One region of the Hoeflea sp. genome, then DNA from elsewhere that is predicted to be linked to it. Evidence: predicted binding sites of a transcription regulator. Region 1 holds the regulator's gene; the other holds the start of a gene.
The links. The regulator LexA, encoded in region 1, represses DNA repair genes until DNA is damaged. The targets are predictions, from matches to a motif close to TGTTCNNNNTGTGTTCNG.

Region 1 (3,419 bases):
CTGGATGGAGCATGCCGGCTTGACACTCCAGCGCTTGCGTCAGCACATCAGCCAGCGGGTCAAGGATGTGTTGCCGGGAGAGGCGGGTGGTTTTGCCGCGGCCCTGACGGTGGCCGACCGCCGCTCGATGGACCCCGATACGGTCGATGCGCTGCGCCAGAGCGGACTTGCACATGTATTGGCCATATCCGGACTGCACATGGCGCTGGTGGCCGGAACCTTTTTTCTTCTCGTGCGCGCGTGTTTCAGCGTCTTTCCTTCCCTCGTTCAGGCGGTTCCCACGAAGAAACTGGCGGCGGCCGGCGCACTGGTGATCGCCACGCTGTACCTTTCCATATCCGGGGCGAGCGTTTCGACGCAGCGGGCATGGATCATGCTTGTGATCATGCTGGTTGCCGTGCTTGCCGACCGGCAGGCGCTGACGATGCGCAATGTCGCCATTGCCGCGATCATCATCATACTCATCAGCCCGTCCGCGGTTGTCGGGCCGGGCTTCCAGATGTCCTTTGCCGCGACAGCAGCCCTTATTGCGACCTATGCCCTTTGGAACAGGCCACGCCCGGTATCATACCAGGACGGAACGTCGTGGATCGGCACCCCGATGCGCATCTCGCTTCTCTTTTTCCTCGGGCTGGCGGTGACCTCGCTCGTTGCGGGTCTCGCAACGGCGCCATTTGCCATTCATCATTTTCACCGTATCGCGGCTTACGGTCTGCTCGCCAACCTGGCGGCGATGCCGGTCGTCACCTTTGTCGTTATGCCGGCCGGTATGATTGCTCTTCTGCTCATGCCGCTGGGCCTTGAGAAATGGCCGCTGAAGGTTATGGGCGTAGGCCTCGATGCGGTGATTGCGATCGCCCGCTATGTCCGCGAACTCGGCGGCGCGGTTGTCGTCGGCCAGGTCAGCCCGCTGGTAACGTTGCTTGCAACCGCCGGCCTGCTGATCTTCGTGCTCAGCCGAACACGCTTTCGGATTGCGGGGATCGGGCTGGTTATATTCGCCGCCCTTGCCTTGGCGATGCCTTCAGGCCGGCCGGATATCGTGATTTCGGAAGACGGGAGGCTGGCGGCATTCGTCAATGAAGGCACACTTGCGACCAATCGCAAGCGGCCGCCACGGTTCACATTCGAGCAATGGCAGACGGCATTCAAAAAGCCGCGGCATGATCCCCCGATGGTCGTCGCGGAAGACATCGGCAATCTCGGTGCGGCCCTGGCGCTTTCGGCCGGCACACCTGACAGTTTTCTGTGTGTCGCCAAGAAGTTCTGCGTCGGCACAAGCTCCAGCGGCGCGACGCTCGCGCTTGTTGAGGAGCTTTCCTATCTCGGCGCCGCCTGTGACGGAGCCGACATCGTCGTTACCCCAGTGCCGATTGCGATGGAACGGTGTTATTCCGGAGCTCTGCTGATCACCGGCCGCATGCTGCGCCAAAGCGGCGCCCTGACCATCTCCTTGGATACAGGAGACGCTCCACCAACTGTCCGCCCGGCAGTCGACAGTGTCCGGCGGGCCTGGACCCGTCATCGCGCCTATAATTGGCGCACCGACACGTTCCGGCAGGTCACGCCGTCCTGGGAGCGACCCTGAGGGTTGGCCTGGATGGAGCCTTGCCAAAGCCGTTAGTGGTAGCGTCTGATCAGCCCGACCAGCTTGCCTTGAATCTTGACCTGATCGGGGCCGAAAATCCGGGTTTCATAGGCCGGATTGGCAGCCTCCAGCGCAATCGAGGCGCCTTTTCTGCGAAACCGCTTCAAGGTCGCTTCCTCGTCATCCACCAGCGCGACGACGATTTCGCCCGGATTGGCGGTCGAGGCGTTCCTAATCACCACCGTGTCGCCGTCAAAAATGCCGGCGTCGATCATCGAATCGCCCTTTACTTCGAGCGCATAGTGTTCCCCGCCCGACAGCATTTCGGGCGGGACGCTGATATTGTGGGTATTGTTCTGGATGGCTGATATCGGCACACCTGCTGCGATCCGTCCCATAACCGGCACGCTCACCGCGGGCTCCGTATCGTTGTTGCCCTGAACGGGAAGCGGCGTGGGCTCCGGCGCGGATTTGCCCAGACTGCCCTCGATCACGCTTGGCGAGAAGCCTTTGCGCTGTTGACCGGCCGGAATCATCGTGTCGGGCAGGCGAAGCACTTCAAGGGCACGGGCGCGGTTCGGCAGCCTTCGTATGAACCCGCGTTCCTCCAAAGCCGTGATCAGGCGATGGATGCCCGATTTCGAGGCAAGATCAAGCGCTTCCTTCATCTCGTCGAAGGATGGCGGAATGCCGGACTCCTTCATGCGCTCATGAATATAAAGCAGCAGCTCGTGTTGTTTGCGTGTCAGCATCGCTGGCTCCCGAGTCGGAGAAACAAATACGGAACATACACTATATGTTCCATTTGTGTTCTTCAAGTGTTTATATTTCGTTAAGTGTGAGCGCGGCGTTGTCGGAGTGCGGTTGCCGCACGTTCAAGCGGACGCGCCTCTTTGCCGCCGGCGGGTTATCCGGTGCCATGCGATGGGAATCGCCGAGGTCGACAGGATACCGGCGATCTTTCTGCGGCGCCACAGTCTTATTCGCGCGTCGCTTATGTCCATCTCGAGGGAAAACGGCGTTATGCGGGGCCTTGCTCCGGTCGGATGCGACACGGTTTTGACCGGTCGGTAGACACCGTATGACAGGCGGCGACCGGCGGGTCGGCCGGGTATTGCGCGAAGGGTGAGGCCCTTTGGCATGTCGGCAAGGGCGAGCACATCCCGGAGGGTTTTGCGCGGCTCGATGACGAACTCGAACCGATCGCTTTTTCTGTAGTTGCCGGACGCGGCGACCTGGGGCAGGGCCTTGATGTCGCCGTTCAGATATTGCTGGAGCTCGTTCCCCGCAAGGTCGGCGGCGGCCCGGGCGATCTCGTAAATCCAGACGTGGAAATGCGTGTGTGGCGTGAAGGGTATGCGGCGCCGGGCGATGACCGGGCCGGTATCGATGCCTTTGTCCAGTTGATGGATTGTGATGCCGCCGTAGCGATCCGCTTCGCCATCGACAAGAAGGCTGAGCGTCGGTTGCGGCCCCTTATAGTGGGGCAGGAGCGCCGGATGCACGTTGACGGCTCGATCCCCGAACAGTTCGAGGATCCTGGCAGGGATGATGCGATGGGTCATCAAGGTGATCAGCGTATCGGCCTTATCGTCCGATCCTAGTGATTCGGCCCGTTGTCCGCTGAAATAGCTGTCCGCCTCGATGATCGGGATCCTGTGTCTTCTGACCTGCGCCTCAAGCGCCGGGATTGCTGCGGCGTAAAGATCGAGTTTCCGGGAGAGGCTCGATGCCGGGAATTTCCGGTCGGCAGTGACGAACGCGGCAACGGAATTGCCGGCTTTCAGCCATGCGTCGACAAATGCCGAACTGACAAGCCCGTTCTCAATGA
Region 2 (3,419 bases), on a different contig from region 1:
CGGCACTGGCATCGGGCGTGAACCGGAACCCGTTCAACTGTCCGACGTGATGCCCCTCGACGAACACGTCGCCGTCAACACCGATTTCAGCTTCAAGCATAGCGTTCTCTCTCAACCGCTTCATGAGCACAGATGTCCTGCGGTCAACAAAGCGTTTCGTCAACCTTTCATGCAACGCATCGGACAGTCGATCCTCGATTTCGCGCGTCTTTTCTTGCCAGTGTGACGGATTCGCAAGCCAACCGGGCCTGTGCGCGGCGTATGTCCAGGTTCTGATTTGCGAAATCCGCGCCGACAGCGTGTCGATTTCCCCGTCGGTCCGGTCGGCGCGCCTGACCTGTTCGGCCACATAATCCTCGCGCACATTGCCGTGCTCGACAATGTCACAGAAGATCGACGCAATCAGGTCGGCATGTTGCGCCGGTGTGATCTTGCGGTAGTCGGGAAGGGCGCACACGTCCCAAAGCCGCTCAACCGCCTGCGGCCCCTTTGCCAGCCGGACGATATCATCGTCCCGGGAAAGATAGTCGAGCGCCTGCCGGTCGACCGCGGGCAGCGCCCGGCTGAGGCCATGAAGGCTTGGCGCCTCGTCGAGACTGGCGCAAAGGTCCCCAACGGACGAATAATCGAGCATCTTGCTGCGCCATTGGAGAACCTTCAGCGGCTCGAAATCGTGCCCCTCGATCCGCCCGACAAGATCGTCGGCGAACGGATCGACCCGTCCGGTGACCCCGAACGTGCCGTCGCGCATATGCCTGCCGGCACGTCCGGCGATCTGTCCGAGTTCGCCCGGGTTCAGATTGCGGAACTGATAACCGTCGAACTTCCTGTCCTGCGCGAAGGCGACATGGTCGACATCCAGATTGAGCCCCATGCCGATAGCGTCGGTCGCCACAAGATATTCAACGTCACCGTCCTGATAGAGCGCAACCTGCGCATTGCGGGTTCTCGGGCTGAGCGCGCCGAGCACGACGGCCGCTCCGCCGCGCTGGCGCCGTATCAGCTCGGCGATGGCGTAGACCTCATCGGCCGAAAAGGCGACGATGGCCGACCGGCGCGGAAGGCGGGTGATCTTTTTCGAACCGGAATAGGCGAGGTGGGAAAGCCGGGGCCGCGACACGACGGTCAGACCCGGCAGCAGTTTTTCCAGAATACCGCGCATCGTTCCGGCGCCCAGGAGCAGGGTTTCCTCGCGGCCGCGCAGGTTCAGGATGCGGTTGGTGAAGACATGCCCGCGCTCCAGATCGCCGGCCAGTTGCACCTCGTCGATGGCGACAAATTCGGCATCGGTCTCCTCCGGCATCGCCTCGACCGTGCAGACCGAATAGCGCGCGCCTTTCGGGCTGATTTTCTCCTCACCCGTCACCAGCGCGACATTTGCGCGGCCCGCCTTGAGGCATATGCGCTCATAGACCTCGCGGGCGAGCAGCCGCAGGGGCAGCCCGATCACCCCGCTGCCATGCGCCACCATACGCTCGATGGCGTAGTGCGTCTTGCCGGTATTCGTCGGCCCCAGCACCGCGGTCACCCCGCGCCCGCTATGGACCGACGGTCTGTTTTCTGACTGTGTGGACTGGAACATCAAACGTGAAACATCTGCGATTGGAATGCGGGGTTCTTATCACGGCACATGGTGCTGCACACGGCAAAATTCATCTCCGCCGTTAACATTTGGAACAGGGGTGGAACGAATCGGCGACGAATCGCTGACTCAATGAGATTCAGGGTTTGTTCACGGCAAAATCTGCTCTCGCCCGGAGCGGTCAACACTATATGCTGAATCCGCCACCGGCCACCGCTTGCCGGGAACTGCGAAATCGAACGTTTGACGTTAACGAATTGCCCCGCGCCCGGCATTTACCCGGATAACTATCGTTAAACGATTGTAAACGCGTCAAAAAATTTAACGGTATGTAAACGGGCAAATAGTTGTTTTTCGTAAGAACCGTTAACAATACGACCAAACACGGAACGAATCGGCGACGAATCGCTGACCGGCACAGGTTCCGGATTTGTTCACACAACATCTATCCCACAATGTTGGCACCGACACAAATCGGCATGGCTTTGTCCGACCGCGCGGGTCAAAAACACAGGCCATTCCTTAACAGAATGCGCTGGAACGCCGCAAAAAAGGTTAACGCGCCAACCGCAACCGCGACGGTCCGGCGGCAAAAACGAATCGGAAAACAAAAGGCGGCGCCCGTCGGACGCCGCCCTTTTATGAGAAAAACCAGCTGTCAGGCGAAATATTGCCCGCCATTGGCCGAAATGGTCGATCCGGTGATGAATCCGGCATCGTCCGAGGCCAGGAACACGACGCAGCGCGCGATCTCTTCCGGCTCGCCCAGGCGGCCGACCGGGATCAGCGGCAGGATACGCTCGTTGAGAACCTTCTCCGGGACCGCCCGCACCATCTCGGTGCCGATATATCCGGGGCAGATCGCATTCACCGTAATGCCCTTGGCCGCGCCCTCCTGCGCCAGCGTCTTTGTCAGGCCGATATCGCCCGCCTTTGCGGCCGAGTAGTTCGCCTGACCCATCTGGCCCTTCTGGCCGTTGATGGAGGAGATGTTGATGACACGGCCGAAACCGCGCTCGCGCATGCCCGGCCAGACCGGATGGGTCATGTTAAAGAGGCCGCTCAGGTTCGTGCTGATGACATCGTTCCAGTTCTCCGGCGTCATCTTGTGGAACATGGCGTCGCGCGTGATACCGGCATTGTTGACCAGCACCTCCACCGGCCCGAGATCGGCCTCCACCTTCGCGATGCCGTCGACGCAGGACTGGTAGTCCGAGACATCCCATTTGTAGACCGGGATTCCCGTCTCCTCCTTGAACGCATTCGCCTTCTCGTCATTGCCGGCATAATTCGCGGCAACGCTGTAGCCGGCGTCCTTGAGGCCGACCGATATGGCGGCGCCGATACCCCGTGTGCCGCCGGTAACAACTGCAACTCTGCTCATAACACCTCCCCGATGTTGTCTGTGCGCGTGCCGCGGGCCGGCACGCGCGGGTTTGGTTAGCTGCGCTCGATGCACATGGCGACGCCCATTCCGCCGCCGATGCACAGCGTGGCAAGGCCCTTCTTGGCATCCCGGCGCTGCATCTCGAAAAGCAGCGTGTTGAGCACCCGCGCCCCGGACGCACCGATCGGGTGACCGATGGCGATCGCGCCGCCATTGACGTTGACGATCTCAGGGTCCCAGCCGAGGTCCTTGTTGACGGCGCAGGCCTGTGCGGCGAACGCCTCATTCGCCTCGACAAGCTCCAGATCGGCGATCGACCACCCGGCCCTTTCCAGCGCTTTCTTGGAAGCCGGGATCGGACCGGTGCCCATGATTTGAGGATCGACACCCGCCGTTGCCCAGGACACGATCTTCGCCATCGGCTTGATGCCGCGCTTTTCCGCTTCCTCT

Region 2: a site for LexA is predicted at 1,673-1,690, ahead of AC5E6N_RS09510 (helicase-related protein). Genes of this name have one in related genera too.

The regions. Positions count from the first base shown of each region.
Region 1 covers NZ_CFHWAF010000167.1:5,008-8,426, forward strand. Annotated here, with positions in the region: gene AC5E6N_RS21565 (ComEC/Rec2 family competence protein) at 1-1,588, shown strand, start outside; gene lexA (transcriptional repressor LexA) at 1,621-2,340, opposite strand; gene AC5E6N_RS21575 (formyltransferase family protein) at 2,464-3,419, opposite strand, start outside.
Region 2 covers NZ_CFHWAF010000038.1:4,955-8,373, forward strand. Annotated here, with positions in the region: gene AC5E6N_RS09510 (helicase-related protein) at 1-1,582, opposite strand, end outside; gene AC5E6N_RS09515 (beta-ketoacyl-ACP reductase) at 2,241-2,966, opposite strand; gene AC5E6N_RS09520 (acetyl-CoA C-acetyltransferase) at 3,023-3,419, opposite strand, start outside.